DNA from 3 places in the Rhizobium sp. RU35A genome. Region 3 is predicted to be linked to each of the others. Evidence: predicted binding sites of a transcription regulator. Region 3 holds the regulator's gene; each other region holds the start of a gene.
What was found. The regulator LexA, encoded in region 3, represses DNA repair genes until DNA is damaged. The targets are predictions, from matches to a motif close to TGTTCNNNNTGTGTTCNG.
Positions count from the first base shown of each region.

Region 1: a site for LexA is predicted at 9,325-9,342, ahead of F3H95_RS22835 (DNA polymerase IV). Genes of this name have one in related genera too.
Region 2: a site for LexA is predicted at 3,008-3,025, ahead of dnaE (DNA polymerase III subunit alpha). Genes of this name have one in related genera too.

Region 1 is NZ_FTMR01000013.1:17,999-29,872, reverse strand. It holds gene topA (type I DNA topoisomerase) at 1-595, shown strand, start outside; gene rnr (ribonuclease R) at 631-2,943, shown strand; gene F3H95_RS22875 (DUF983 domain-containing protein) at 2,954-3,421, shown strand; gene F3H95_RS22870 (NUDIX domain-containing protein) at 3,435-4,142, shown strand; gene F3H95_RS22865 (MFS transporter) at 4,176-5,360, shown strand; gene rpmG (50S ribosomal protein L33) at 5,453-5,620, shown strand; gene F3H95_RS27665 (hypothetical protein) at 5,613-5,744, opposite strand; gene F3H95_RS22855 (PleD family two-component system response regulator) at 6,394-7,761, opposite strand; gene F3H95_RS22850 (response regulator) at 7,777-8,148, opposite strand; gene F3H95_RS22845 (DUF3572 domain-containing protein) at 8,276-8,584, shown strand; gene F3H95_RS22840 (hypothetical protein) at 8,581-9,225, shown strand; gene F3H95_RS22835 (DNA polymerase IV) at 9,346-10,632, shown strand; gene F3H95_RS22830 (L,D-transpeptidase family protein) at 10,858-11,874, shown strand, end outside.
Region 2 is NZ_FTMR01000013.1:9,357-16,996, reverse strand. It holds gene dnaE (DNA polymerase III subunit alpha) at 1-2,786, opposite strand, end outside; gene F3H95_RS22820 (DNA adenine methylase) at 3,479-4,282, opposite strand; gene F3H95_RS22815 (hypothetical protein) at 4,425-4,784, opposite strand; gene F3H95_RS22810 (hypothetical protein) at 4,784-5,611, opposite strand; gene F3H95_RS22805 (hypothetical protein) at 5,785-6,063, opposite strand; gene F3H95_RS27265 (hypothetical protein) at 6,085-6,240, opposite strand; gene F3H95_RS22800 (carbohydrate-binding protein) at 6,264-7,640, opposite strand, start outside.
Region 3 is NZ_FTMR01000007.1:142,208-154,081, reverse strand. It holds gene lpxB (lipid-A-disaccharide synthase) at 1-664, shown strand, start outside; gene F3H95_RS16765 (DUF4440 domain-containing protein) at 637-1,020, opposite strand; gene gltA (citrate synthase) at 1,170-2,459, opposite strand; gene F3H95_RS16755 (ComEC/Rec2 family competence protein) at 2,910-5,342, shown strand; gene lexA (transcriptional repressor LexA) at 5,323-6,042, opposite strand; gene F3H95_RS16745 (helix-turn-helix transcriptional regulator) at 6,395-6,991, opposite strand; gene F3H95_RS16740 (DNA-binding protein) at 7,052-7,267, shown strand; gene F3H95_RS16735 (helix-turn-helix domain-containing protein) at 7,269-9,287, shown strand; gene F3H95_RS16730 (AAA family ATPase) at 9,287-10,069, shown strand; gene F3H95_RS16725 (hypothetical protein) at 10,161-10,580, shown strand; gene F3H95_RS16720 (regulatory protein GemA) at 10,580-11,020, shown strand; gene F3H95_RS16715 (hypothetical protein) at 11,435-11,874, shown strand, end outside.

The sequences.
Region 1 (11,874 bases), on a different contig from region 3:
GCGCGGCTGGAAGCCCGAGGATATCGACCACGAGAAGGCGCTGGCGCTGATCAACCTGCCGCGCGATGTGGGCCAGCATCCGGAGACGGCCAAGATGATTTCCGCCGGCATCGGCCGCTACGGACCCTTCCTGCTGCATGACGGCACCTATGCCAATCTGGAAAGTGTCGAGGACGTGTTCTCGATCGGCCTCAACCGTGCCGTCACCGTTCTCGCGGAAAAGCAGAGCAAGGGCGGCGGGCGCGCCCGCACGGGCACCGCAGCGCTCAAGGAGCTCGGCAACCATCCGGATGGCGGCGCCATCACCGTGCGGGAAGGTCGCTATGGCCCTTACGTCAACTGGGGCAAGGTGAATGCCACCCTGCCGAAAGGCAAGGATCCGCAGAGCGTGACGGTGGAGGAGGCGCTTGCGCTTCTCACCGAAAGAGCCGGCAAGACGCCTGCCGCCAAGGGCAAGGCGGCCAAGGCCGCCCCGAAGACCAAGGCAGCCGCCTCCGATGAGGAGACCGCAAAGCCGAAGAAGAAGGCCCCCGCCAAGGCAAAGGCCCCGGTTAAGCCGAAGGCCGCGGCCAAGACGAAGAAGACGGACACGTGAGCAAGACACCGCGCGAAGCCAAGCCCTCTCAACCCTTGAGCCGCAAGGCTGCCCTTCGCGCGGAACTGGCCGCATCCGGTGACAGGTCGATCATCGTGCAGGGCGTGGTTCCGCCGCGCGAGGTTCTGCTGGAATTCATTGCCGACAATCCCGACCGCGCCACCAAGCGGGAAATCGCCAAGGCCTTCGGCCTGAAGGGCGACACACGCGTGGAGTTGAAGGATGTTCTGCGCGACCTTGAAGACGAGGGCCTTCTGCAGAAGAGCCGCAAGGCGCTGACGCGGCCGGGTGCGCTACCGCCGATGACGGTGCTAGACATCACCAGCCGCGACAAGGACGGCGAACTCATCGCACGGCCGGCCGAATGGCTGGACGACCAGGGCGTGGCGCCGGCGGTGCTGATCCGCCAGTCCTCCGACAACCGCAGCAAGGCGAAAACGCCCGCCGCAGGCCTTGGCGACCGGGTGCTTGCCAAGATCTTCCCCAACAAGGATCGCACCGGTCCGGCCTATACGGCGCGTGTCGTGAAAATTATCGACAAGCACCGCAATGCTGCGCTTGGCGTCATCCGCATGATGCCGGAAGGCGGTGCACGCCTGTTGCCGATCGACCGGCGCGGCGAGGAAATGCAGATCGCGCTCAGCGATCTCGGCGAGGCAAAGGATGGCGACCTGATCGAGGCCGATGTGCTGCGCGGCAACCGTTTTGGCCTCACGCGGGCGAAGGTTCTGACGGTCGTTGGCTCGGTTGCCTCGGAAAAGGCGATCTCGATGATCGCCATCTATTCGCATGGCATCCCGCATATCTTCCCGAAACCGGTGATGGACGAGGCAGAAGAAGCGCGCCCCGCCAGCATGGCGAAGCGCGAGGACTGGCGCCACGTGCCGCTCGTGACCATCGATCCGGCCGACGCCAAGGACCATGACGACGCGGTCTATGCCGAACCGGACCCCTCCCCGGACAATCCGGACGGCGTGATCGTCACGGTCGCCATTGCCGATGTGTCCTGGTATGTGCGCACCGGCGCGCCGCTCGACCGCGAGGCGCTGAAGCGCGGCAATTCCGTCTATTTCCCCGACCGCGTCGTTCCCATGTTGCCGGAACGGATCTCCAACAATCTCTGCTCGCTGCGCGAAGGCGAGGACCGGCCGGCGCTTGCCGTGCGCATGGTGTTTTCCAAGGACGGCCGCAAGGCGAGCCACACCTTCCACCGCATCATGATGAAGAGCGCGGCAAAGCTCTCCTACCAGCAGGCGCAGGCTGCGATCGACGGCAAGCCGGACGACAAGACCGGCCCGCTGCTGGAGCCGATCCTGAAGCCGCTGTGGCACGCCTATGCGGTGATGAAGCGCGGTCGCGACCGTCGCCAGCCGCTCGAACTCGACATGCCCGAGCGCAAGATTCTGCTGAAGTCCGACGGCACGGTCGACAAGGTCATCATTCCCGAACGCCTCGATGCCCACAAGCTGATCGAGGAAATGATGATCCAGGCCAATGTCTGCGCGGCAGAAACGCTGGAAAAGAAGCGCCAGCCGCTGATCTACCGCGTCCATGATGCGCCCTCGCTCGCCAAGCAGGAGGTGCTGCGGGAGTTCCTGGCGACGCTCGGCATCTCCATGGCCAAGGGCGGCCAGATGCGTGCCAATTCCTTCAACGGGATTCTGGCCCGCGCCGAGGACACGCCGCACCAGGTGATGGTCAACGAAATGGTGCTGCGCAGCCAGAGCCAGGCCGTCTACAGCCCGGAAAACATCGGCCATTTCGGCCTCAACCTGATGAAATACGCACATTTCACCTCGCCGATCCGCCGCTATGCCGACCTCATCGTGCATCGCGCGCTGGTAGGCTCGCTCGGCCTTGGCGAAGGCGGCATCACGCCGGAGGAAGAGGCACAACTCGACGACATCGCGGCGGAAATCTCCACCTTCGAACGTCGCGCGATGGCGGCCGAGCGTGATACGATCAACCGCCTGATCGCCCATCATCTGGCTGAACGGGTGGGCCAGGAATTCGAGGGGCGCGTTTCCGGCGTCACAAAGGCGGGACTTTTTGTCACGCTTCCAACCTATGGCGCCGACGGTTTCGTGCCCATATCTACCCTTGGTAATGATTACTTCCACTATGACGAAAGCAGGCAGGCGCTGATCGGCGACAAGACCGGCCTCGGTTATCAGCTTGGTGACGCAGTGGATGTTAGACTGGCAGAAGCCGTCCCTCTTGCCGGCGCTCTCCGTTTTGAGATGCTGAGCGAGGGCCAGAAGATGGGCGCGGCGACCCGTTCCTTCCACAAGTCGGGACGGCGCGCAGCGCGCAAACCCGGAACCCGCCCGCCACGGCGCGGCCGCTAGGAGAAAAGCGATGACAGTGTCGAGCGATCACGCCCATGCCCCGGCTCACCCCATCCGGTATGGCGGCGCCGATCGCCCGGAGCGCCCGCTCGGCCAGTCCATCCTGCGCGGTCTGAAATGCACCTGCCCGAACTGCGGCAGCGGCCGCCTGTTCAAGAGCTTCCTGAAGCCGGTCGACCGCTGTGCGGCCTGTGGCGAGGAAATGTTTCACCACCGCGCCGATGACCTTCCGCCCTATCTGGTCATCTTCGTGATCGGTCACGTCACGGTCGGCGGCTTCATGATGACCGACATGGTGTGGCACCTGTCGATGTGGACGCATCTCGCCATCTGGACCCCCATCACCATCCTGACGGCGCTCGCCTCCATGCAGCCGATCAAGGGCGGCGTGATCGGCCTGCAATGGGCGCTGAGAATGCATGGCTTCGGCAATGAGGACGAGAGCATCGATCCCGGCCGCGGCGGCCACGGCGCATGATCGGACCGACGGCATGACCCGCACGTCCCGCGCATCGGCGCAGGCTGCCATGTCCACCCCTCCCACCGTGGCCGCCCCGGCTGCCGCGAGACTGCGTCCGCGTGCCTCCGCCTCGCTGATCCTGATCGACCGCAGCGGCGCAAGCCATCGCGTCCTTGTCGGCCGGCGCGGCAGCGCCCACGTCTTCATGCCGGATCTCTATGTGGTGCCCGGCGGCCGGCGCGATCCACGCGACCATGCCCTGCCCTTCGCCGCGGATCTGCATCCTCTGGTGCTCGACCGGCTCAAGCAGAACGGTCGCCGCCCCCTTTCCGAGGCAAGCGCCCGCGCACTGGCCCTTGCAGCCGCCCGCGAGCTTTGCGAGGAAACGGGTCTGCACCTTTCCACCATGCCGGATATGGCACCGAACCTCTCCTGCCTGCGCTATATCGCGCGCGCGGTGACGCCGCCCGGTGCGTCGCGCCGCTTCGACAATCGCTTTTTCGCCGCCTTTACCGATGAAGCCGGCATCGAGGCGCAGCACGCGACGGAAAGTGCCGAGCTGTCCGACCTGCGCTGGCTGTCTCTCGACGCGCTGGAGGCGGTCAAAATGCCGGAGATCGTCCTCGCCGTGCTCGATGACTTAAAAAAATCACTTGAGTCGAACCGTTCTTTGCCGTTTGGAAGCGATGTATGGGTGTACACCAATCGTAACGGCATGTTTCTGCGTCATCGGCTGTAAACAAAAATGGATTCCTACACGAAGGATCGTAAGATGTCCCAATCGACGGGCGGCAACATGGGCCACCCCGAAGAAATCCATTGGCCGTCGCTGGTCGCTGCCATTTCTGCCATCAGTGCAGTCGGCATTGCCATCGGCCTCGGCCTGCCTCTGCTCAGCATCATTCTGGAAAAGCGCGGCATCTCGTCGACCCTGATCGGCCTCAACTCAGCCATGGCCGGCGTTGCCGCCATGATCGCGGCGCCGATCAGCACCCGGCTTGCCCATGATTTCGGCGTGGCCCGCACCATGCTGTGGGCGGTCCTGATCTCCGCTGTGAGCGCGCTCGGCTTTTATTATGCGGAAGCCTTCTGGATGTGGTTTCCGCTTCGCCTGACCTTCCACGGCGCCACCACGACGCTGTTCATTCTCTCGGAGTTCTGGATCAATGCCGCAGCCCCTCCGCGCCGCCGCGGGCTGGTGCTCGGCATCTATGCCACTGTGCTGGCCGTCGGCTTTGCCATCGGCCCCCTGATCTTCTCGGCGATCGGCAGCGAGGGCATCCTGCCCTTCATCATCGGCGCCTGCGCCATTCTCGTTGCCTTCGTGCCGATCTACATTGCCCGTGGCGAAAGCCCGGTGCTGGAAGAAAAGCCGCAGAAGCACTTCATGCGCTATGTCTTCCTGGTGCCCACCGCGACGGCTGCCGTCTTCGTCTTCGGCGCCGTGGAAGCCGGCGGCCTGTCGCTCTTTCCGGTCTATGCCAATCGCTCAGGCCTGCCGGAAGCGAATGCCGCGCTGCTGCTGACGGTGATGGGTATCGGCAACATGGTGTTCCAGATCCCGTTCGGCATGATTTCCGACCGGTTGAAGGACCGTCGCCCGATGCTGTTCCTGATGGCGATTGCCGGCCTGATGGGGGCGCTGGCTCTGCCCTTCCTCATCCATCACTGGTGGCTGATGGCCGGCCTGCTGCTCGTCTGGGGCGGCTGCGTCTCCGGACTTTACACGGTTGGCCTTGCCCATCTCGGTTCGCGACTCACCGGATCGGACCTAGTTGCCGCCAACGCAGCCTTCGTCTTCTGTTATGCCGTTGGCACCGTGGCCGGTCCACAGGCGATCGGTGCGGCCATCGACATCAGTGGAAACAACGGCTTTGCCTGGGCTCTGGCAGGCTTCTTCGGGCTTTATGTGCTGATATCCATCTGCCGACTGCTTTTCGGCAGAGAACGGGCTTGACTTTTCGGGCGCGATTTGTAGTTTCGCGCCAGATTTCGCCGTGGACCGCTCAGGCGTCCGCGGCTTGATTTTTATTCAGAGGCAGGAAGACCATGGCGAAAGCTACGACCATCAAAATCAAGCTGCTGTCGACGGCCGATACCGGTTTCTTCTACGTCACGACGAAGAACAGCCGTACGATGACGGACAAGATGACCAAGACCAAGTATGACCCGGTCGTCAAGAAGCACGTTGAGTTCAAGGAAACCAAGATCAAGTAAGCTTGATCGGTTTCTTCTCTTCAAAAAAGGCGCGGCGCTCCGGCTCCGCGCCTTTTTCGTTGTCGGCATCCAGCGGCAGGACCTGCCGTGATATGGCGGCGTCCGTTGCCGCCGCGACCAGCACGACGGCATGATATCGCCGGCCCCTTTCCGCCGCACCTGAATGAATAGAACAGACACGGGCACCTTCGCCGCGAGATCACGCGTCTTCGCGTAAAGCCCAAGCACGATGCACTGTCAGACGATGGCTATGATCAGTATTGGCGGGGAAAGAGCTTAAGGGGGCCGGTCGGCGCGCAAGCGGCACGAGGAACCGCGTGATATGCGAACCGACCGACCGACCCCACGACCCAGGAGATGCGGCGGACCTGAGCATCATGGGGTATCTGAGTTCCCGAAGGGAACAAGCTGCCTTGGTGCTAAACTTGCGTAATTTAGAACGAAAATCAACCTATTCTTAACCTGCACACATTTTTCCCCAGGACATGGTTAAAAACAGGGCGCCGATTGCTATATCCACTGGGAATTAAGGCAAGTAATATTGCACACCAACTTTGCGACGAGTCAATCCGGCAAAAGCTGAGTGTTTTTTGGACAATGTGCCGCAAAGCAAGACGCTTTGTGAATCAGGCTTTTGTCAAAGCCATACGAAATTTCGGATAGTGCAGTGTAATTTCCAGGCTTCGTCTAACTTTTGGCAAAGCTTGCCGGCCGCCGAACGGGGGCAGGCGTGAGACCAGTTCTATCGGTTTTTTCAATAAAAGCGCGAATCATCATGCTGCAGAGGCGACGACTCGGTTTCGTCCTGCGAGCTTTGCGGCGTAGAGCGCGCGATCAGCCTGCTTGAGCAAATGTTCGGGCGTATCGATACCGCTGGCGTTGCTGGCAATTCCAATGGAGGCGGTGATCGACAGCCGCTGCGTCCCCTGATTCAGGACGAAGGGCTCCCCTTCGATGATGGCGCGCAGTCGCTCGGCGATGGCGGCAGCCGCCGCCGCATCGGTATCCGGCATGACCACGACGAATTCCTCGCCACCGTAACGGCAGGCAAGATCCGCCCCCCGCACGGTGGAGCGGATGCGGCGGGCAAATTCGCGCAACACCTCATCACCTGTATCGTGACCATAGGTATCGTTGACCTGCTTGAAGCGGTCGATATCGGTCATGCAGACGGAGAGCGGCCGCATGCGGCTGGCTGCACGGTTGAACAGCGTCTTCAGGTGACTGTCGAGATAGCGACGGTTGCTGAGGCCTGTCAGCCCGTCTGTCACGGCAAGCTCGATGGTCTGGCTGAGGCTCGCCCGCAGGCGATCATTGTATCGCTTGCGCTTGATCTGGGTCAGCGTTCGGGCGACCAGTTCATTCGGATCGACCGGGCGCATGATGTAGTCGTTGACGCCGAGGTCCAGCGCGCGGATCACCATGTCCTCGTCACCCGTATCGGTCACCAGCAGCAGCGGCAGGAAGCGGGTGCGCTCCAGCAGCCGAAGCTGCGCACACAGCCGCAGAGGATCGTATTCGTCGCCCGCCGCATTGACGATCACGAGATCGACCGGGCTCTCCGCCGCCTGAAACAGTGCAGCCTGGGGGTCCGACAGGGCATCCACCTCCGCAACCGGCTTCAGTGTCCGGACAATGCGCTCCTGCGAGGCGGCACGGTTGTCGACCAGAAGCACCCTCCCCGGCCCGTCCATCAGATCCAGGCGGAAGGCATCGTCGACACCGATCTTGCGGGCGGTCTCGGCACGGATACGCAATTCGTCGCTTAGCGTCTTCAGCCGCACGAGGCTTTTCACGCGCGAGACGAGCTGCAGATCATTCACGGGCTTGGTCAGAAAATCGTCGGCACCGGCCTTGAGACCCTGTACGCGGTCGGCCGGCTGATCGAGCGCGGTCACCATCACGACGGGGATATGGGCCGTCTGCGGATCGGCCTTCAGCCGCGCACAGACCTCGAACCCATCCATGCCGGGCATCATGACGTCGAGAAGGATGATATCGACGGGGGTGCTGGCGACGATGTCGAGCGCTTGGGGACCGCTTGAGGCGGACAGCACCTCGAAATATTCGGCAATCAGCCTGGCTTCCAGCAACGTCACATTGGCCGGAACATCGTCAACAACCAGGATCCGTGCCGTCATTACCCTTGTCCCGCGTCAGGCATCACCAAGATAGGTCTTGATGGTCTCGATAAACTTCGGCACGGAAATCGGCTTGGAAACATAGGCCTCGCAACCGCCCTGGCGAATGCGCTCCTCATCTCCCTTCATCGCAAAGGCGGTAACGGCGATGACCGGGATGACGTGCAACTCGTCATCTTCCTTCAGCCATTTCGTCACCTCCAGCCCCGAAACCTCCGGCAGCTGGATGTCCATCAGGATGAGGTCCGGCTTGTGCTTGCGGGCAAGATCCAGCGCTTCCATGCCATTGCGCGTCTGGATCGTTGCATAACCCGAGGCCTCGATCAGGTCGCGGAAGAGCTTCATGTTGAGCTCGTTGTCTTCGACAATCATGACCCTCTTGGGCATAACATCATCCCCAAATCCTGCCTTGCAAGCGTATCCTTTGAAGATAAGCTCGCCTGCGGCCGATTCCATTCATTCGGTTCAAACAGTCTAAAGCCATAAGGTTGAAGAAAAGGTAATTTGTTGCAGCATGTCGCGCGGGATCGGAAAAACATCATCGCTTGCCTCGGCGGAAGAAACGGCAACCGCGATTCTGCAATGGCTTGCGGAGGAACCGGACATGCTCGGTCGTTTTCTGTCCTTGTCGGGCGTGCAGGTGGAACAACTGCGCGGTGCGATCGGCGATCCCGGCTTTCTCGCCGGCATGATCGACTTCGTGATGGGGCATGAGCCGACCCTGATGGCATTTTGTGCCGCGCGGGACTGGAAGCCGGAGGCCGTGGTGGCCGCCTGGCACCACTATTCGGGACCGGGCCTCGATTCGGGAGACCACGGATGAGCGAGATCGTTGACCTCGCGCATGTCCGCCTCGGCGACCGGCCGCTCGCCGTCTGCGATGTCGATGACGTCGTGCTCGAATTCCTGCACCCCTTCGAGCGGTTTCTCGACAGTCTCGGCCACCGGCTCCTTCCCCGCTCCTACCGGCTGCATGGCAATATCGTCTCCGCGCGCGACGAGGTGCCGGTGGACGACGCGCTGGTCAGCCAGCTGGTGCTCGACTTCTTCGAGGCGCAGGAGGACTGGCAGACACCGTTTGGCGATGCGGTTTCCACCCTGAAACGGATTGGCGAAAGCGCCGACGTGGTGTTCCTTACCGCCATGCCACCGCGCTACACGCTGATGCGCCGCCGCCTGCTCGACCGGCTGGACCTCACCTTCCCGCTGCTCGCCACCGAAAGCCCGAAGGGGCCGGTGGTGCGTCAGATGCATGGCAGCCGCCCGCTGCCGCTCGCCTTCATCGACGACATGGCGCACAATCACGTCTCGGTGGCCGAAAGCGTGCCGCAGTGCCTTCTCGTCCATCTGATGCCGGAAAGCGAGATGCATCGCCATGCGCCGAAGCCCGGCCCGCATGTGGTACAGGCCCGCGACTGGCGCGATGCCGAAGCGCATCTGCTGAAGCATTTTTCCAACCACTGACGTCTGGGACTTTTTGTCTGCGTCACGACGTCCACAGTTGCGCAGGCCGTCGCCACGCGCGCCCCTTGTGCAGCATTGGCAAGGGGATTAAGGTCGCCATGTTCAACCTTTGTTCCGGACATGACGCAGCCTTTCGCCCTCGATCCCGGCTTTTGTCGCGACTGCCTGACCGGGCAACCGGACGGAAGGCGGCGGTGCCGTGCCTGCGGCAGCCCGCGCCTCGTCTACCACCCGGAACTCTATGATCTCACCATCGCCCATATCGATTGCGATGCCTTCTACGCCTCCGTCGAGAAGCGCGACAATCCGGAACTGGCCGACAAGCCGGTGATCATCGGCGGCGGCAAGCGCGGCGTCGTCTCGACGGCCTGCTACATCGCGCGCATCAGCGGCGTGCGCTCGGCCATGCCGATGTTCAAGGCGCTGGAGGCCTGCCCCGATGCCGTGGTCATTCCCCCGAACATGGAGAAATATGCGACGGTGGGCCGGCAGGTGCGCACGCTCTTCCAGGAACTGACGCCGCTCGTCCAGCCGCTGTCCATCGACGAGGCCTTCCTCGATCTCTCCGGCACCGAACGGCTGCACCACGATCCGCCGGCGCGTATCCTGGCAAGGCTGGTGCGCCGCGTGGAAAGCGAAATCGGCATCACGCTCTCGGTCGGCCTCTCCTACTGCAAGTTCCTCGCCAAGGTGGCGTCCGACCTGCAGAAGCCGCGCGGCTTTTCGGTGATTGGCCGGGAGGAAGCGGTGGCATTCCTCGCGCCGCGCCCGGTCACCACCATCTGGGGCGTCGGAAAGGCGTTTGCGGCGACGCTGGAGGCGGATGGCATCCGCACCATCGGCCAGTTGCAGACCATGGCGGAAGGCGATCTGATGCGCCGCTATGGCACCATGGGGCAGCGTCTGTTCCGGCTGGCGCGCGGCATCGATGACCGTACGGTGCATCCCAACGAACCGGCGAAAAGTGTTTCCGCCGAAACCACCTTCTTCGAGGATATCGCGCGCTACGAGGATCTGGTGCCGGTGCTGCGGCGCCTTTCCGAAAAGGTCTCGAGCCGCCTCAAGAAGCAGCAGGTCGCCGGTGAGACGGTGGTGCTGAAGCTGAAGACCGCCGATTTCCGCAGCCGCACCCGAAACCGGCGGCTGGAGGATCCGACCCAGCTTGCCGACCGCATTTTCCGCACCGGCCTGTCGCTGCTGGAGCGGGAAACCGACGGCACGAAATTCCGCCTGATCGGCATCGGCGTGACCGATCTAACCGACCCGGATCGTGCCGACCCGCCCGATCTCGTCGACCGGCAGGCCGGTCGCCGGGCGGCCGCCGAGGCGGCCATGGACAAGCTGCGCGACAAGTTCGGCAAGGCCTCCGTGGAAACCGGCTACACATTTGGCGCACGCAAGCCGTAGCGGGTAACTTCCGGCTCACAGCGGGTCGGAAGGAAGCGGCCCGGCGATAGTCGAGCACGAGCGATCGTACTCTCCCTCCGCTTCGCTGTCGGCGTCGGGACGCGGGCTGCAATGCGCGGCCTTTGCCTTTCGTGAAACACGAAACGGGATGAGGCGGGCGCAGGAAACCCTTCCTTAAACATGATCCTTTATCATGGTTCTTTCCCGCAATGTGTCTGCCGTGCCATGCCCCCTCGCCTCCTTGCCCGCCTGCTGCTTCTTGCCACTGTCGCCCTGCCCTCGGTGACGGGCGCCGCTGATGCGCGAACGCTGCAGATCGTCGTGTCCCGCCAGACCCAGTCGCTGGCCGTCTATGAGGATGGCGCGGTGGTGGCAACCTCGCGTGTTTCCACCGGCAAGGCCGGCCATGAGACGCCGACCGGCATTTTTTCGGTGCTGCAGAAGGCGCGGCACCACAAGTCGAACATCTATTCCGACGCACCGATGCCCTGGATGCAGCGCCTCACCTGGTCCGGCATCGCGCTGCACGAATCGAGCAGCGTCCCCGACTATCCGGCCTCGCATGGCTGCGTGCGGCTGCCGGCGGCGTTTGCCCGGACGCTGTACGGCATGACGGGGCTCGGCATGCATGTGGTGATCTCCGATGCGCCGGTCGCCCCGCAACCGATCCAGCATGCCACCCTGTTCCAGCCGCCGCGCAGCGCGCCGCCGCAGCCGCTGCTGTCCGATGCTCCGGAGCATCATGCCGCGGTGACGCCGGACGGCGTTGCGGTGGACGTGGCGCTGAATGCGCCGCAGGCCTCCATCCCGGCCACAGCCCCTGCCTCGGCCACAGTGACGCCGGATGGACCGCCGATCCGCATCCTCATCACGCGGCGCACCGACCGCGACCGGATGGCCGATCTGCAGGCCATGCTGACGGATCTCGGTTTCGATGCCGGTGCCGCCGACGGCATCCTTGGTCCCGCAACGCGTCAGGCGATCGCCGGTTACAAACGCTGGAAAGGCCTGCCGCAGAAGGGGCCACTGGTCACTCCGGCACTCATTTCAGCGCTCTATGACTCGGCCGGACGCGACATGCCGCCGGCCGGCCAGCTCCTTGTCCGGCAGAATTTTGAGGACGTGCTGTCGGAACCGGTCGCCTTCGACGCGCCGCAGGTGGCGCTCGGCACGCATTTCCTGACCGCCGTGCGTGTCGATGCGGCAAGTGGCTCCGCCTCCTGGCAGGGGCTGTCGCTGCCG
Region 2 (7,640 bases), on a different contig from region 3:
GCGGCGCGCTGCGCATAGCCGATGATGCGGTCGAGGCCCGTCACCAGTTCGGCGCGGTCCTTGCCGAAGCAATCGAAGGCACCGGCATAGATCAGGCTTTCCAGCACGCGGCGGTTCACCTGCTTGGGATCGATGCGCAGGCAGAAATCCTCGATGCTGGCAAAGGGCGTGTCGCCGCGCACCGAAACGATATGCTCCACCGCCGATTCGCCGACGCCCTTGATGGCGGCCAGCGAATAGAAGATGCAGTTCTCGCCGGTCTCGAACTTGCGGAACGAGGTCTGGATCGATGGCGGCACCACCTTGATGCCGAGGCGCGACGCATCCTGCCGGAAATCGTTCAGCTTCTCGGTATTGGCCATGTCGTAGGTCATCGACGCGGCGAGGAACTCGACCGGATAATGCGCCTTCATATAGGCCGTCTGGTAGGAGACGATGGCGTAAGCCGCGGCGTGGCTCTTGTTGAAGCCGTAATTGGCGAACTTTGCCAGAAGATCGAAGATCAGGTCGGCCTGCGGCTTGGACACGCCGTTCTTGATCGCGCCATCCACGAAACGGGCGCGCTGCTTGTCCATCTCCTCCTTGATCTTCTTGCCCATGGCACGACGCAGGAGATCGGCTTCGCCGAGCGAATAGCCGGACAGGACCTGCGCGATCTGCATGACCTGTTCCTGGTAGACGATGACGCCCTGCGTTTCCTTCAGGAGGTAATCGATCTTCGGATGGATCGATTCGATCTCTTCCTCGCCATGCTTGCGGGCATTGTAGACCGGGATGTTTTCCATCGGGCCCGGGCGATAAAGCGCCACCAGCGCGATGATATCCTCGATGCAGTCCGGCTTCATGCCGAGCAGCGCCTTGCGCATGCCGACACTTTCCACCTGGAACACGCCGATGGTTTCGCCGCGCGAGAGCATCTCGTAGGTTTTGGTGTCATCGAGCGGGATCTTTGCGAGATCCACATGGATATCGCGCTTGGCGACGAAATCCACCGCCGTCTTCAGAACCGTCAGGGTCTTCAGGCCGAGGAAGTCGAACTTCACGAGACCGGCCTGTTCCACCCACTTCATGTTGAACTGGGTGACCGGCATGTCGGAGCGCGGATCGCGGTACATCGGCACGAGCTTCGACAGCGGCCGGTCGCCGATCACGATGCCGGCGGCATGCGTCGAGGCGTGGCGGTAAAGCCCCTCGATCTTCTGGGCGATATCGAGCAGGCGGGCGACGACGGGTTCTTTCTCCGCCTCCTCCTGCAGCTTCGGCTCCTCCTCGATCGCCTTGGAGAGAGGCGTGGGATTGGCGGGATTGTTCGGCACCAGCTTGCAGATCTTGTCGACCTGGCCATAGGGCATTTCCAGCACGCGGCCGACGTCACGCAGCGCCGCACGCGCCTGCAGCGAACCGAAGGTGATGATCTGCGCCACCTGCTCGCGGCCGTATTTCTGCTGCACGTAGCGGATCACCTCTTCGCGGCGATCCTGGCAGAAGTCGATGTCGAAGTCCGGCATCGAGACGCGTTCCGGGTTGAGGAAGCGCTCGAACAGCAGCGAGAAGCGCAAGGGATCGACGTCGGTAATGGTCAGCGCATAGGCGACCAGCGAGCCGGCACCGGAACCGCGGCCGGGGCCAACCGGAATATCCTGCGTCTTCGCCCATTTGATGAAGTCCGACACGATCAGGAAGTAGCCGGGGAACTTCATGCGCTCGATGACCGACAGCTCGAAATCCAGCCGCTCGCGGTAATCCTGCTCGGTATAGCCGGCCGCCATGCCGAGTGCGGCCAGTCGCTGTTCCAGACCTTCCACCGACTGGCGGCGCAGTTCCGCCGATTCGGCACGCTCGGCCTCCTCCGCATCCTCGGTCGCGCCGGTGAAGCGCGGCAGGATGGGTTTGCGCGTCTTCAGGATGAAGGAGCAGCGCCGCGCGATCTCGACGGTGTTGTCCAGCGCCTCCGGCAGATCGGCAAACAGCTTTGCCATGTCCGCCCGGCTCTTCAGATAATGATCCGGCGTCAGGCGGAAACGGCTGTCATCGGACACGATCGCGTTGTGCGCCACCGCCATCAGCGCGTCATGGGCGTCATATTCGCCCTTCGAGGGGAAGAAGGCCTCGTTGGTGGCAACCAGCGGCAGGTCGTGGCGGTAGGCAAGCTCGATCAGCCGGCGTTCGTGGCGCCGGTCGTAGCGGCCATGCCGCTGCAACTCGACATAAAGCCGGTCGCCGAACACCGCCTTCAGCCGGAGAAGACGCTGCTCCGCCTGGGCCGCATGGCCTTCCTTCAGCAGCGGATCGATCGGCCCGGAGGCAAAGCCGGTGAGCGCGATGATGCCATCCGCGCCCCCCTCTTCCAGCCAGGACATGGCGATGTGCACCGCCTGATGACTGCCTTCACCGCCGAGATAGGCACGGCTGACGAGATCCACCAGCCGCTCGTAGCCCACCGCATTGGTGGCAAGCAGCACGAGCGCCGGCAGCTTGGCGAGACCGTTCTGGTTGCCGCGCTTTTCCTCGCCCTGATCCTCCATGTCGATGGCCATCTGGCAGCCGATGATCGGCTGGATGCCTTCGTCCATGGCCTTCTGGGAAAATTCCAGGGCGACGAACAGATTGTTGGTATCGGTAATGGCAATCGCCGGCTGACCATCCGAGGCGGCCTTGCCGAGGATCTTCTTGAGCGGCAGCGCCCCTTCCAGCAGGGAGTAGGCGGAATGAACCCTCAGGTGGACGAAGTGCGGATCTGCCTCCGTCTGATCGCCCGAAACCGCCGTGTCATTTCCATCTGCCATGTCGCCGCCATCCGATTCAGAGGCAGCCATTGTCCGGTCTCGGAGGGGTGAAGTCCAGCCGAAGCTTTCCGCATCACCTTAAAATGTGGGGACACCGCCCGGCCCCATGGCCATGAGGTAAACGCAGACGCAGACGAGAAAGGTCATCATGGAGGCAAAAGCAGCCACATCGCGGAGGTAGTCAGTCATCAGCGCTCTCCTTTTCCGTTATGTTTCTACTTTGTTCCAAATATGTTCACCCGTCAACAAAAAGAACGAAGGCGGAACAAACTTGTTTAACCGGAGGTAAATGGAGGTCGTTTTGCCCGCTTTCCACAGGGACCCGAATTCTCTCCGCTGCCGGCCGATGCGCCGTGCGCAGCCGCCATTCTTCACGCGGCCGGTTTCGACCCGTGCTGTGCCACTGGATTCGGCCGGGGCGCTGAAAGCTGCCTCGTCGGGGAGTTTATATGTGACACCTCTCAGCGCCCCGTTCGGTTGTTTGTGCCCGCCGGTCGGTCCCTCTGTCTGAAAGGCCGGTGGTGCCGTTTGCCATCGCCGTTCCTGTAGCGCGCAAAATCGCGTGGCACAGCGCGCAAGATCGATTGGCAGCAGTTTAAATCCATCCCGATCAGCCCAGAAGCCGGTTTAGATGAGTACCCCAGCCACTACGGCGACGGCTGGGGTATGGCGCATCTCGCCATCGCCAGCAATCATTTTGCCGGGCCGCTGATGATCAGCTCCTTCACGTCTTTGACGCGCCCCTTGCCCTGCAGAGAGTAGCGGCAATCCACCTCCTCCACGGTGAACCGATCAAAGGTCTCGTAGACCCCTGGAACTGCATTTAAGGAGAGGATGAAGCGGCCTTTGAGATGACTTAAAACCTCAGCCATTTCGGCGAAGTCATCACGACTGAACACCGCCCTGCCGTAATCATCTTCACAGCCCCAGTAGGGTGGATCGAGATAAAACAGCGTGCCTGGGCGATCATACCGCTCGATGAAAGACCGCCAGGATAGGTTCTCGATCACCACGCCGGCCATCCGCTCGTGAATCTCCTCAAGCTGAGGAGCCAGTTTCAGAAGGTTAAACCGGCCGCCGTCCATCGTGACACCGAAACTCTGGCCACGCACTTTCCCAACGAAAGCGAGCCGCTGGAGGTAGAGGAAACGCGCCGCGCGCTCCAGATCGGTGAGCGTTGTCGGATCGGTCTTCGACAGTCTCTCAAACTCGCGGCGGCTGGTGACCTGAAACCGCAGCGTATCCATGAACTGCGGATAGTGCCGCTGAAGGATCCGGAAAAGGTTGGCGACCTCTCCATTGATGTCGTTGATAGCCTCCATTTTCGGTGCCATGGACCGTCTCAGAAAAATGCCACCCATCCCGACGAACGGTTCGCAATACGCCTCGTGAGGCGTCGAATTGATCCTGCCGATAATCGTCTTGGCGAGGATCCTTTTGCCGCCGATATAGGCAGCGGCTGGAGCGACAGGCTGAACCTCTGTCAGATTGACCATTTCAAAAAGCCCACGAGTCAGTCACACCTTTTTTGCCCTGCAGGGTACGGGTGCGACAGTTATTTGATCGTGCTGTCGGACGGGTCAGGTCGCCAAACTTAGCCCCGTCGTTCGGTGCGCATGATGCGCACCGGCCGCCCGGCTATGAGCCGAGCGGAATGGTCTGATCCACGGGCCGCCAGGCCGGGTCGGCATCGACCGCTGGAGCCGTGATGCCGGCCATCACCACATCAATGACACGTTGACCGTCCTCAAGAACATGCTCTGCCATCGGGTGGTTTTCGAGATGCGAGATAATCCACCGCCCGTCGGGGATCTGGCGTGGCACATCCCAGGTCAGCGTCACGCCGGCCGGATCGTCCTGGCCCGCACGCTTGCCAATGACCGCACCATCTGCCCGGATCGTGTAGCCTGCCTCCTCGTAGCAGTCGCGTCCGCGATCATCGATCAAGGCGACCGCTGCGGCCGCCGACGCCAAATCGGGAAAAAGCAGATACCGCATTATTGCAGCCTCATGGATTGGGTTGTCCGGTAGGGATGATCCGCAGCCAGTTGCGCGGCCATGCCCCATTTGGCGTGCAGATAGCCCTCCAAACGCTGGCGGGTGGTGGTGGAGAGAGCACCGGATACCGCCAGCATCTCGCCGCACCGCATAGCCGCATATTTTGACGAGACACCGTTGAAGAAGAGCCCGAAATTGTTGCCGGTGCCGATCCCCGTGCCCGAGGCGTCGCCCGTATAGACGATGCCGGCGCGGCCAATGGCGGAGCCAGTGCCATTGTAGTAGTCCATGCGCACCGCCGGCCCGGCGGTATAAGCGCTCGTCGATGAAAAGCCGGTCGTGCCGCCAAAGATAGCCCAATTGGCGGTCCCGCTAGCGCGATATCCCACGGGACCGAGATCACCTCGCCGGTAGAGGGCAGCGTCGCCGCTGCCTCCCACATAGGCGTCCAGCGTCGTCCAGATCGAAAACGGTGGTGTGATTGCAGCGACCAGATTGCCGATCAGGCCATCGTCCACGCCATCGGGTATCGCGCATGCAAGCCCGCCGATGCCGCCCGCCAGAAGCGCCGGCTGGCGCGCACCCACGGTCTGCGCAAAGGACATTCGTCCACCGACGCCGGCTACCGCCGAGATGGCCGCACCGTTGAGGGTTACCAGATCGGATCGGGAAAAATCGACCCACATGGGAATCGTTTGCCCGGCATCGGTGGGCACCCACATCTCGATGGGCGCGCTCGTCTTGCGTCCCTTGCGGTAGGCGATCGCCTGCCCCTCGTATCGGGACAGCATGGTCCAGGTCTGGCCCGTTGCTCCGTCAATCGCCACGCCGTCCGCATACTATTGTCCACCGGCCAGGGATGCCGCGTAGACCGAGCCAGCGTATCCGCTGCCCGATTGGACGGAGATGACGGGCGTATAGGCGCTGCTGCTCAAATCTCCGGTGGGAGAGAGCGACGATCCGAGCGCAAGAGCGACCTGGAATGGCCTTGCAAATCCGCTCATACGTCCGTCCAGGCTTTGACCGTCGCCCCGGCCGTGTTGTTGCGCATCGTGATGCGCACCAGCGGCAGCTTCCTGAAGGTCGCGATCGGCGGTTCCGTCAAATACGAGATGGCGCCGACTTTCAGCCAAGTCGCGTTTGAATCGGCGCGCGCTTCGATTTCGACGACCGCCTTTGATCCTGCACCGAACTCGGCCTGTAGTGTGAAATCATCCGTGGGGCTGAAGGATGCGCCGCTGTTGTCACTTTCGGCGATGCTGTTGATGCGAAGGGTCATGTGGGCTCCGATGATAAAAGATCAGTAGTAGGGAATGCGCCGCTGCTGGCCGCAGATCGCCACCAGCATGTATCCGGCCGGCTTCGGCCGCGGGGCGCTAGCGTCATCGGCACCGCCTGCATCGATAGGTGTGGGAGGAATTTTTCCGGCGCCGCCGTTCTTAGTGCACATGCTCATTTGGCCTGCGATCTCCACACCGATCAGAAATAGGGGATGCTGCGCTGGAAGCCGTTGATATCTAGTCGGATGTATCCCGTAGGATTTAAGGGCATTGCGCCAGCTGCACCTGCACTGGGAGCAGTGGTCGTCACACCCTGATTGCGGAGCCCGATGATATATCCAAGCCGCAGCCCCAGCCCGTTGCCGTCCTTGTCAGAGATGTCCAGACCGGCGGTGCCATACTGGGAAAGCTGCATGACGTTGGCAGCCGTTGGATCGCCGAACCACAAATCTCGAATGAATTGCAAACGTGCCTTGGTAGGGTCGCCCCCTCCATACGCCTTGGCGAAGTTGATTGTCGGCGCAGAGCCTCCCAGATAGCCTGGTCCTGAGAGGTAGAACGTGTTCGCCTTCACAAAAATTGAGTCAACATCGCGATGCACACGCGTCCCGAAGGTCGTCAGGATGCCCAGCTCATCATGCAGCAGCTGCGAGACAAAACGGTTCGCCGCATCGAGCGGATGCGTGCCGTCGGTGATCCAGCCGAGGCGGACAAGTTCTGTATAATTCCGGCAGGCCCTGTAGCCGTCGAAATAGGCCGCGTAATTGGCCATGGCATTGTCGCGCCAGATTTTCTGGATAGCCAATTGCGAGGCTTCGCTGGTCTGGTCGGGGAGCGATCCGATGACGAGAACGGAACAGGCGGGCAGCGACGCGAAACGGGTGAACATCGCCGGAATGTTGACGCTGGCGTTTTCCTCCTTCGCCTGCACAATCATCAATTTGCAGTTAAACTCGGTCATCAGGTAGCTGAGAATGGCATCAGACGAATAGCCGTTGTTGGCAAGAGTGCTGCCGCCACGGCCGAAACCGAGCGGCACGATGCCGTAAGCGCGGAAACCTCCGCAATAGGACGACAGCACGACGACCTTCCCCGTCGCGGTCGCCACCATCTTGTATTTGATCGTGGGATCGGCCGTGAACTGAACCTTGGCTCCGCCGAGCGACGTATCAGACAGGTCAAGCGTCTGCGTATCATAGAGTGTGTTATTATCACGGTTGCGCAGCTCCACGCTCACGCTGCCCATGCCCGGCCCCTTGGCAAAATACATGCGCATGGTGGCAAATCCGTTTTGCTGCCCCATGTCGACCGTCACGGTCGCGCCGCTTGAAAGCTCGACATGGCCGCCATTCGGGAGATACGTGAAATCGACAAAGCCCGCACCACCACCGTCCGGCCGGCTCTGGTCGATCGGCAGGCTGCCGAGACCGGAGTTGAAATATGTCCCCGTCAGCGTCTGAATGGGGCCGGCAACATTGATCGTCGTGCCGCCGATAACGGCGCCCTGCTGAATTGAGGTGAACATCTGGAGCAGGAACGGCGACCAGACGTGGGGCGAGACGCTATCTCCGTAATA
Region 3 (11,874 bases):
CAGGGTCCGCGCAGCGCGTGCCGGGCGCGGACTTCCCGGGGACGAAGGTATCAAGACGATCATCATCCTGCCGGGATCGCGGTCCACAGAGATCAAAATCCTGATGCCGGCCCTTGAGGAAACGGTGCGACTGCTGTCCGAGCGCAATGATGGCCGCGTGCGGTTTCTGTTGCCCACCGTGCCGCGGCAGGAAGCGTTGGTGCGCAGCCTGACCGCCGACTGGATCGTCAGGCCCGAGATCACGGTGGGCGCCGAGAGCAAGTGGCGTGCCTTTGCAGACGGCGACATGGCGATCGCAGCTTCCGGCACGGTGACCCTGGAACTGGCGCTCTGCGGCGTGCCGACCGTCTCCATCTACAAGGTTGACTGGCTGATGAAGTTCATGCTGTCACGCATCAGGATCTGGTCCGCCTCGCTGCCGAACCTGATTGCCGACCAGCCGGTCCTGCCCGAACATATCAACGATCTCGTCCGGCCCGGCTATCTCGCGCGTTGGGCGGAATGCCTGTGTGCGGATACGCCACAGCGTCACGCCATGCTGCAGGGCTTCAATACTGTCTGGCAGCGGCTGGCAACGGCGGTTGCACCCGGCGAAGCCGGGGCAGGACTGGTCCTTGCGCTGCTTGACCGCCGTGCTCACGCGGATGGCACGACAGTTCCCTGATGAAAGATCATCTGCCAGCGGCCGTCTCTGAAGGCCCATATGGAACTGCGCAGCGTTTCGCGAATGCTGCCCGTCCATGATCCCGTGCGGCGGGCACGATAGGTGATGAGCACGACCTCGCCCGCCAGCTCCTTCACGACATAGTCCAACGTCTCGAGGCGTTCATCAGGGGCGGATGGTGTTTCCGCTGCAAGGGCCGCGACCGTCGTCTGCCGGTCGAAGATACGCCCGGAGCTTCCGAACTCGATGAAATCCTCCGCCAGAAGATGGGTCACCCGATCTTGTGCAGTGCGGATGGCGGGTTGGTGCAGGCACTGTTCCAGTGCAATGATTGTCTCGGCCGTTTGCCGGTTCATGGGCAGCTCTTCCCGTTGTGGCAGCGTCCCGTTCGTCCCAGTCAAGGGTCGTCGCGCGATCGCAACCGCATTCACTGTCGCAGAAGCAGGGTATAAAAAAAGCCCGCGATGATGGTCGCGGGCCGTGTTGTTACTGTCTGTGAGCCGGCTTAGCGCTTGGAGACCGGTACGTAGTCGCGCTGGGCAGCACCGGTGTAGAGCTGGCGCGGGCGGCCGATGCGCTGCTGCGGATCTTCGATCATTTCGGCCCACTGCGCGATCCAGCCGACGGTGCGGGCAAGCGCGAACAGCACGGTGAACATGGTGGTGGGGAAGCCCATCGCCTTCAGCGTGATGCCGGAATAGAAGTCGATATTCGGATAGAGCTTCTTTTCGATGAAGTAGTCGTCCGTCAGCGCAATCTTTTCCAGCTCCATGGCGACCTGCAGCAGCGGATCGTCCTTGTGGCCGAGTTCGCCCAGAACCTCATGCGTGGTCTTCTGCATGATCTTGGCGCGCGGATCATAGTTCTTGTAGACGCGGTGACCGAAGCCCATCAGGCGGAACGGGTCATTCTTGTCCTTGGCGCGGGCAATGTATTCCGGAATGCGGTCCGGCGTGCCGATTTCCATCAGCATGTTGAGTGCCGCTTCGTTGGCGCCGCCATGTGCCGGGCCCCAGAGGCAGGCAATGCCAGCCGCGATGCAGGCGAACGGGTTGGCGCCCGAGGAGCCGGCAAGGCGAACGGTCGAGGTGGAGGCGTTCTGCTCGTGATCTGCGTGCAGGATGAAGATGCGGTCCATGGCGCGCGCCAGAACCGGATTGACCTGATATTCCTCGCAGGGAACGGCAAAGCACATGCGCAGGAAGTTCGACGCATAGTCGAGGTCGTTCTTCGGGTAAACGAAGGGCTGGCCGATATGGTATTTGTAGGCCATGGCGGCGATCGTCGGCATCTTGGCGATCATGCGCAGCGAAGCGACCATGCGCTGGTGCGGATCGGTGATGTCGGTGGAATCGTGATAGAAGGCGGAGAGCGCGCCGACCGTGCCAACCATGACGGCCATCGGATGGGCATCGCGGCGGAAGCCGGTGAAGAAGCGGCTCATCTGCTCATGCACCATGGTGTGGTGCGTTACGCGGTAGTCGAAGTCCTTCTTCTGCGCAGCCGTCGGCAGTTCGCCGTAGAGCAGCAGGTAGCAGGTTTCCAGGAAGTCGCCATGCTCCGCCAGCTGTTCGATCGGATAGCCGCGATGCAGGAGGACGCCCTCGTCGCCGTCGATGAAGGTGATCTTGGATTCGCAGGCCGCGGTCGAGGTGAAACCGGGGTCATAGGTGAAGGCGCCGGTCTGCTTGTAGAGCGCGCCGATGTCGATCACGTCAGGCCCGATCGTGCCCTTCTTGACCGGAAGGTCAACCTTCTTCTCTCCCAATCCAAGATGTGCGCTTGTGTCCGTCATACTGATCCTCCGATGGGCGGAAAGGCGCTGAAAGCGCCAGATGAGTGAAGCCTCTGAAAGTAGCTATATGATCTAACGCGTGCTGCCAAGCACTTGCCGCGGGTAATTGTGCACCGCGAAATCCGTAACTTCACCCGGGTTTTCGGGTTCCCGCGAAGCGCTTTGGCGGGTTCTCTGCGTTTCAATCGATCCAATTGAGGCTGGCCCTGTTCTGCCGCAGAAAGCGGCAATTGACCGCCGCAGCTAAACAGGTTCAGGTTGTATTTCTGTTAAGGGCGGGCGCCATTCTGCGGAGGGTGCGTGAGGCAGGCGGAAACCCCGGCGAGCGAATCGAGACGAGAGGCGGAAGCCTTCCGCCAGCCTTCCTTTCTGCCTGTTCCGGCCCTTCTGGGGGAGGGAACGGCGCGTGCTCCGCTGACCTGGGACATCTCGGCGGACACCCCGTCAATATTGCGTGATCGGTCCGATCCGACACGGTGGTGGCAGACCATGCTGGCGGAGGAGCTTGCCCATGGACGCGGCTTTCTGCTTCTGCCCGTGTTTTTGGGGCTGGGGGTCATTCTCTGGTTTTCGGCCACTGCCGCGCCACCGGCCTGGCTGTCTGCCATGGGCCCGGTGCTGGTCGCGCTTGCAATCTGGACCGGACGGCGCGGGCAGGGGGCCGGGAGAACATGCCTGCTGGTCGCGGGGCTCGTCCTGTCGGGCTTCGGGCTTGCCCATCTGGAAAGTCTGCGGAATGCCACCGTTATTCTCGATCAAGCCGTCGTGACGCGGTTGGAGGGGGTGGTGGAGCGGCGTGAGGCTGTGGCGGGCGGCCGCTGGCGCTATACGGTGCATGTTCTCAGAACTTTCGAGCCGGTACTCTCCCGGCCCCCCGAGCGGGTGGCGCTCCTGTGGCGCGCGCCGCATGAACCCCTGGCATCGGGCACGCGGATCGAGGGGCGTGTGCGCCTGTCTCCCCCCTCCGGGCCCGCGCTTCCGGGCCTGCTGGATTTCGGCTTCACCGCCTATTTCGAAGGAACCGGTGCGGTCGGCTTCTTCTACGGGCGTCCGCTCATCCTGGGCGTGGCGGAACCGCCAGGCGGCTTTCTGGCCGGGTTGCACGGCGCACTCTTCGATCTGCGTGCCAGCATCGGCCAGCGCATCCGTGATGTGGTCGGGGGCGATGCCGGTGCCTTTGCAGCCGCGATTGTGACGGATGAGCGGCGGGCGATTTCGCCAGCCACCGTGGAGGCGCTGCGCCTTGCCGGCCTTGCCCATATCGTGGCGATCTCCGGGCTCAACATGGCGCTGGCGGCCGGCATTTCCTTCGTTGGTCTGCGGGGAGCCCTCAGCCTCATCCCTGGCTTTGCCGAGCGTGTGCCGATCAAGAAGATTGCCGCCCTGGGTGCGCTTCTACTGGTCACGGCCTATTACCTGATTTCCGGTTTCGGTGTCTCGGCCGAACGTGCCTACGTGATGATGGTCATCATGCTGGCCTCGGTTCTGTTCGACCGGCCCTCGATCAGCCTGCACAATGTGGCCCTCGCAGCCGTGCTGATTCTGGTCCTGACGCCATCCGCCGTGCTGGGCGCAAGCTTTCAGATGTCGTTTGCGGCAACTGTTGCCCTCGTGGCCGGCTATGAGGTCTGGATGCGCGGTGGAGCTTGGGAGGATCGCGGGCTGCTTGCGGGCGCGCACTCATTCCTCGGGCGACTCGTCCTGCCGTTGTTCGGCTTCGCGGCGGGCGTGCTGGCCACTTCGCTGATCGGCATGCTGTCGACGACAATCTTCTCGCTTGCTCATTTTCACCGGCTGGCCGCCTATGGTCTTGCGGGGAATCTGGCAGCCATGCCGCTGATTTCGATTGTCGTGATGCCGGCCGGATTGGTCGGCATGCTGCTGATGCCCCTGGGGCTTGATGTCCCTTTCCTGACACTGATGGGATGGGCGCTGCAGGGCGTGATCGCGATTGCCGAAACGGTCGCAGGCTGGGGAGGCGAGGTGGCGACGGGGCGACCGCCAGCTGGCTTCCTGCCGCTGGCCTCGGCCGGCTTCCTGCTGCTCACGCTGCTTCGGACGCGCCTGCGTCTGCTTGGTCTGCCGCTGATCCTGGCCGCTGTCGCCATGACGATCATTCCGGAGCGTGCGAGTTCGCCGGATCTGCTCGTCTCGGAGGATGGGATCCTCGTTGCCCTTCTGGACGGGCAGGCCGCGGCGACCAACCGGCGCCGACCTTCGGATTTTCTATACCGGCAATGGCAGGATGCGTTGCGCATCGAACAGACCAGCGCACCGCGCCTGTTGTCGCCGCCGCCTGACGCTGCGGCCAACCGAAAGGCAGCCCCTGGAATCCAGAGGGGTTCTGCACAGAATAAGAGAATCGAGCAAACAGAACGGGAGCCGGCGTCAACTGTCACGACGACGACCGACAGACAGTCTCAGCGAGCCGCTGCCAAAGTGCCGCTGAAGGCCGGCGAGGCGGAAACCATCCTGCAGACCCTGCGCAGAGACGCCGAAAAACAGCCGGGACGCTTTGTATGTCTTCCCTCGTCCGGCTGTCTTGCGATCACCTCGCAGGGGGCGACACTCATAACCGTTGAGGACAATCGTCTCACCGGAACCGCTTGCGACCGCGCAGATCTCGTCATTGCGCCACAGGCCCGCTTCGATGAGTGCCGTTCCGGCGCTCTCCTGCTGAGCGCCCAGACCTTGCGCCGCACCGGATCCCTGATCGTTCGTTTTCGCGACAGCCGACGAGTCGAAGACTGGCGCGCGGAAGCTGCCATCATGTCACATGAGCGCCCCTGGAGCGTTCATCGCAGCTATGACTGGCGACGCCGCAGCTTCGAGACAGATGTGCCGGAACCGGTGCGCCGGCTGGTCAGTGATAGCGGCGGATAAGGCCGACCAATCTGCCTTGTATCTTCACCCGGTCCGGTCCGAAGATCCGGGTCTCATAGGCCGGATTGGCCGCTTCCAGTGCGATCGAGGCCCCCTTGCGGCGGAACCGCTTCAGGGTTGCCTCCTCGTCATCCACCAGCGCCACCACGATATCGCCGGGCGTGGCTGTGCTGCCATTGCGGATGATGACCGTATCGCCGTCGAGAATGCCGGCCTCGATCATCGAATCGCCCTTCACTTCGAGTGCGTAATGCTCGCCGGTTCCCAGCATCTCTATCGGTACCGCAATCGAATGCGTATTGTTCTGGATGGCCGAGATGGGCACGCCGGCAGCAATGCGTCCCATGACAGGAACAGTTGCCGTTCCCGTATATTCTTCCGCAGGTGCCGCTGATGCGGCGGACTTGGCGGGCGGCGTCTTGCCGAGACTGCCTTCGATAACACTGGGTGAGAAGCCGCGACGGGGCTGGGCCGGCGGCACATAGGATTCCGGCAGCTTGATTACTTCCAGCGCGCGGGCACGGTTTGGCAGGCGGCGAATGAAACCGCGCTCCTCCAGGGCTGTGATCAACCGGTGGATGCCGGACTTCGACGCCAGATCAAGCGCATCCTTCATTTCGTCGAAGGAGGGCGGCACACCGGACTCCTTCATGCGTTCATGAATGAACAGAAGCAGTTCCTGTTGTTTGCGTGTCAGCATATGGCAACCCCGAGCCCGAAACAAATACAGAACAGACCCTATCTGTTCCTTATGTGTTCTGCAAGCCCCCAAAAGCCGGGTGTTTTTGGGGTGACCGGCTGATGGAGGCGCGATAATTAATCGGGAATGGCGCGCATAATTATTCTGGAATGAAAACGGGCCTGCGCGCTTGATTTATAAAGATTTTTCGTTGGAAAATGGGGGTGCGCAATGCGCCAATCGGTGGAAGCGTTTTGCGCCGTTCCGGCATAATGGTTAAGTAACTGAGTTGGCTTGCATTATTGGGGATAGCGTCCATGTTTTTGTCCGCAGATCGAAAAGATTGCGGATACCTTTGCGGATAGTGATCAATCTAATCCTTTTTGTGCGGGCTTTTCACCTCTTCCCAGAGGGTTGCCCAATACTGAACTTCCGGGTCGTATCCCTCGTTGAAACGCCCTGTTTGGAGTATCGCTCGCAACCGCTCAACAGCGGCTTCTCCATAGGGGGGAACCTTACCCTGATCTAGTTCGCGGTCATGATCTATGGATTCCTCGGCTTTGTTGACGATCTCTTGAATGATGCTTAGCCGCGCATCATCGTCATACATCCGCCTCAGCGAGAAAATTACGTCTATCTCGTCCTGAGATATGTACCATTTTGGTATGAACCCCGGATTTTCCGCAGAAGCTTGAGCAATGCTTCGGTTGATAGACATTTGATATTCTTCAAATGGGGTTTTGTATTCGCCAAAAATCAAGGCGGCAACAGTTACGTTTCCTATTCCTGCTATCTTCTTGATAATTTCACTATTGGGTTGTCTGCGTCCGCTCTCGTAGTTCGATAATGTTGCACGATCCACACCGACGAGGTTGGCGAACTCCGCTTGAGTTTTGTCACCACGAATTTCTCTAATCCGCTTCCCAATTGCCTTGGATGCTTCGTTATCGAAACTTTTTCGTGTTGACATGTGACACCTTTGAAACATATTGATGGAGTGCTTCGACAGCGAAACATCTAGGAGATTGCTATGATCAGTAACCGGGAAGATGTCAAACGACAGTTTGAATGTGCAGGCATCAGCATCAGGGAATGGGCAGAGCGGAGAGGCTACAATCCCCGCACAGTCTATGCGGTTTTGAACGGTTCTCTGGGTGGGAAGCGTGGTGTCAGTCACCGCATCGCTGTTGACTTGGGTCTGAAGGAAGAGAGTCCTTCGACCATTCCGGGCTTGAAGGCCGCTTAAGATGGAGTGGATCGACAGCCAAATCTTGGCGAGCTTGTATGGCGTCGATCAGCGAAACGCTCGTCGTGGCTGCCACAGGATAATGGTCGGGCGAAGCATGTCCTGGCATGGCCACCCCCTTGAAGTCCGAACCTTCCACGGTCGCGGCGGTCGATCCGGCATTCAATATCAGGTCAAGGTTTCCAGCCTTCCGCCGCATCTCCAGGAGCGTTTGAAGGCCTTTCAAATGACCGATGAGGCCGTTTCAAGGCTCCGTCTTGGCGATGATACGGCCCGCTTCGAACGGGCCTGGAAATACGAGATCATCGCCCCGGCATTGGCTCACCCGTTCCGCAGCCCGGAACGCAGGGCGGTAATCGATAAGCTCGACGGTGAATGGAAGCTCGATTGGACGGGATCGCGGCGCAAGCTGACAAAATCCACCCTCTACAGGTGGATCGAGATTTACGAGAACGAGGGCATTCACGCGCTTGCGCAGAAGGTCCGGCGCGACAAGGGGCAGAAACGGGTATTCATCAACCAGTATTGGTCGAACGCCGTTCCTTTTGACGATTTCGCCAAGGAAACCATTGCCGAGGATATCGTGCAGTTCATTCGCGGGCTGATCGTGAAGGGAACAACGCGCAAGATCATCCAGTTCATGGCGTCCGCCGAGTTGCGCCGCCTGACAGCGGCCTACGGTTATCCGGTGGATGACAATGCACAAGCGGAAAAGCTCTTCGGCATTCCCGATGCTCTGATCACGCAAGAGGCGCGCTTCAAGGCTGTCTACCGGCATGATTTCGACCGCAAGGCCAGCGAGGATAACAAGCCCCGTATCCGCCGCACGATCGCCGGTCTCCAGCCCATGGAAATCGTCGTCATGGACGTGCACCATATCAACGTCATGGTGCGCCGGGAGAACGGCACCTGTGCCACGCCGAAATTTCTCGCCTTCCATGACGTGGCAACGAACCGCGTGTTCGGCGATCTGGTATTCCTGAATGAGCGGGGCGGGGTGCGCAATGTCGATGTGATCGATGCTTTCAAGCGCATGTGCCAGCATCCGGCCTTCGGCATGCCGCAGAAGCTTTATTGCGACAACGGCTCGGAATACGGGTTCGCGGACTATCTTGAAGACGCCTTGAAGCTCAATTGCAGTGTGACGACCTTCAATTCCGAGGATCGCGCCCGCGTCATTCGCGCCAAGCCATACAACGCCTCCGCCAAGGTGGTCGAAGGCTTCTTCCGGCAGATGAACCAGCAGTATTTCCGGCACATTCCAGGCTGGATAGACGACAACCGCATGAACCCGAAGCGGCGCGAACTCGGGAAGCCGATGCCGCCGTTCGAGGACGGTTTCGACGCCTTCTGCGAAACGGTTTTCGGGCTTCTCAGTGCCTACGAGCGTCTGCCGCAGGGCGGTGCTTTGGGCGGAAAGTCGCCAGAACAGGCATTTGCCGCGCATGTGAAGGATGGATGGGCGGCAACGCTGATCGATGAAGCTCAGTTCTACATGGCGTTCACCAAGCCGGAAAAGCGCAAGCTGAGTAAACATGTCTTCAGCCTGGACGGGCGGGAATGGACATGCGACGAACTCGACAGATGCTTCGAAAACACAGTCATCGTCCGCGTGCCAGCCTATCACGGCTTCAATGAGCTGCTGGTGGAAACGCTCCAGGGAGAACGGATTGGTTGGGCAAAGCCGAACGTCCAACTCCCGTACGATGATCCGAGAGGCGCACAGACCAGTGCCGCCCGCGACAAGAACCGCAAGCGCGCTCTTCGCGAGATGAAGCGTTCGGTGCCTGACATCGATCCGCTGGAAAAGCTGATCGACATCGGCAAGTCAACGCCGGATGTCGTCCCGAACCCACCTGCCGCGCTGATCTCGGTCGATGTGGATTGGAACCGGGAACGGGCCATCGTGCCGAGCAAGACGGCCAAAAAGACGCGCCAGCAAATGGAAGAAGAGCAGCAGCGCCTTCGTGAGGCTCGAATGCTCATGATCAATACCGCAATCAGTGGAAAGGGCCTCTAATGCGTCTCTCCAAGCCAAAAGTCCCGGATCGTAGCCTCTTCGTTGAAATCGCGCCGGTGCACGATATCCGTGGCGGTATCGCTTATGCGCGGAACTTCGGATGGCCTACACGTATTATCAGCCCTCCTGGCTGCGGCAAAACCACGGCCCTGTACTATCTATCGCAGGAGCTTGGCGGGGTCTATTGCCACGTAGGGCAGGCGCAGAACAGCACGCCGGATATGTACCGCATGCTGCTGGAAGCGGCAGGGCGTCTTACCGACAAGAAGTTCACCCGCGACTTGTTCGCCGAAGTCATTTCGACGTTCGAAGACAGAAATTGGGACGGTTTGGCTCATAAGCGACCGCGCAAGCTTCTGGTCGTAGATGAGGTGCAAAACCTCGTCGCAACGGCACAGCGTGAATTGCTGAATATCCAAGAAACCTGCAACCTCGCGCTGGTTATGAGCGGTAATGGCGTACGCCTTGCGGGGTCGCGGATTGACAAAGCCGCATGGGAACAAATTGACAGCCGGGTAGGGATGGAAATCGTCCTCAACCCTTTGACAGAACACGACTGCCAGCTAATTGCCGCCGCTTATGGCGTTGAGGGCATGGACACTTACAAGGCAGTCTCAAACTACGGCACTCAGACCAGCGCCCGCCTTTTGGGCCAACTGCTCGAGAGCGCGAAGCTGCTAACCCATAGCGGCGGCGGAATCAAACTGGCCCATATCCGCGCAGTTTTAGAAGGTAATCCGAAGCTCGGATCACCGCAGCTTTTGAAATCCGAAGCGGCCTGATCGCCGCTTCCTGAAAGTTCACATCACCTGAAACCCGAGGCTTCGCACCTTTGTGCGGCGTAGGCGGAGCTATGCCAAAATGAGGACGACAATGAAGGAAAAACATTCCGAACACAGCATGCTTCGCACAGGCCTGCCGCAAAGCGAAATGACGGTTTCCAGTATCATCAGGGATACGGAAAGGCACGTTCGCGCCATGTGTCGCGTGATGCAAGTTTATGAAGATAACGCGTGCCACAGCATCCGAAATATGGAGCAGGATTACCAAGACCTGACTTCTATATTTTCCGCTTTTTATGAATACGTAGACGGGAAGATGGATGCTCTGAGCCAGTTATCCGACGAACTTGAATTCGACTTGAGCCGGATATCGCTATCCAAACTGAAAACCAGCGAGGACTTTCGCCGCAAGCCGTTATCGCCAGAGGCGTTCAGATCCCAACAGGATTACGAGGCATACCTTGCTACTTTCGCCCTCACACGGGACGAGCACTCTCGGAGGGAGAGATAATGATCGTGCGCGCAAGTTCAAACGGCATTACCAAAAAGCAGATCGCACTCCTTCATGTGGCAAAGCGTGATCTGGGGTTGAGCGACGAAGACTACCGGGCGATCCTTGCCCGGTACGGTAAAGCGGAGAGTACGGCCAATCTGGATTTGTCGGGCTTCAATCATGTCATGCGGTACATGACGGCATGCGGTTTCCGTTCCACCTGGACGAAGCGAACCTATGGCTACCGACCGACGATGGCGACACCGCCCCAGATCGATCTTATCCGTTCGCTATGGGTCAAATGGAAGGGGTCTGATGATCCTGATGATGTCGAGCTAAACAAGTGGCTTGGCCGATTTCACAAAGTTGGCGCGCTGCGGTTCGTGGACAACAAAAAGGCCGCGAAGGTCATTTCCGCGCTCAAGGCGATGCTTGCTCGCAAGCAGGATCAAAATTAAAGGGGTTTTGAAGCCCTCTGGCGCGGTTTGGGCTTGCGTTGCGTGAACCGCCTATCTCAGCCTGTCAAAGGCCGTCAGGCGTTCCTTATTTTAAATCCCACGGGCGTCGAACAGCATCCGGTCCTCACCACGATTTCGAAGCCTCCTCAATGCCCATAGAGGCCGTTTGAGGGATCGGCGGGCCGGATACCGCTGACGATACCGCTCTTGCTCTTCCCGGTGCTCTGTGTGAGTTTCGATTGTCTTTCGTTCGAGGCCGCTATCCGGCCTGACCGTAGAACGGAAGACCAGGGCGAACGGATAGCGTTCGCGCCAACCATCCTAACCCGTCGATCCGCCTGACACCGTGGTCCACAATTCCTTGTGGCTGTTCACAACCTCTTGCGGCTGATTTGGTATGAGCCGGAAAGTGGGATGGTTCATAAAAAGATGGAAATCAGTTGGGCAAACCTCGACGGCGAAGAGAATACGGCGAAAGTCGAGGCATCTCTGCGGCCTATCATTGATGCTGTAGGTATCCATGTCGCGGCGGAGTTTCTGCTGTATTTCAGGGGGCGGTACTTTTACGTCGGTTCGAATAGACGTAAAAAAGTAAGCGCCGCTTCTAAGCTGTTCGGGGCTGAGGAAATTGGAAGAATTTCAGAGGCTCTGACGAATGCAGGTTATGGCTACCAAAACGGCAAGAGCTATCGGGTTCCGAGTGCCACGGCCTTCTTAAGCCGTTACCTTCGCTCCAAGGGCCTGAAGGTCGCTGAGATTGCCAACCGCCTGGGTACCACTGACGTTACCGTCGGGAAACACCTGAAGTCAGAACAGGAGCGGCAGCGACTAAGGGAGCATGCGCGCAGGAGACA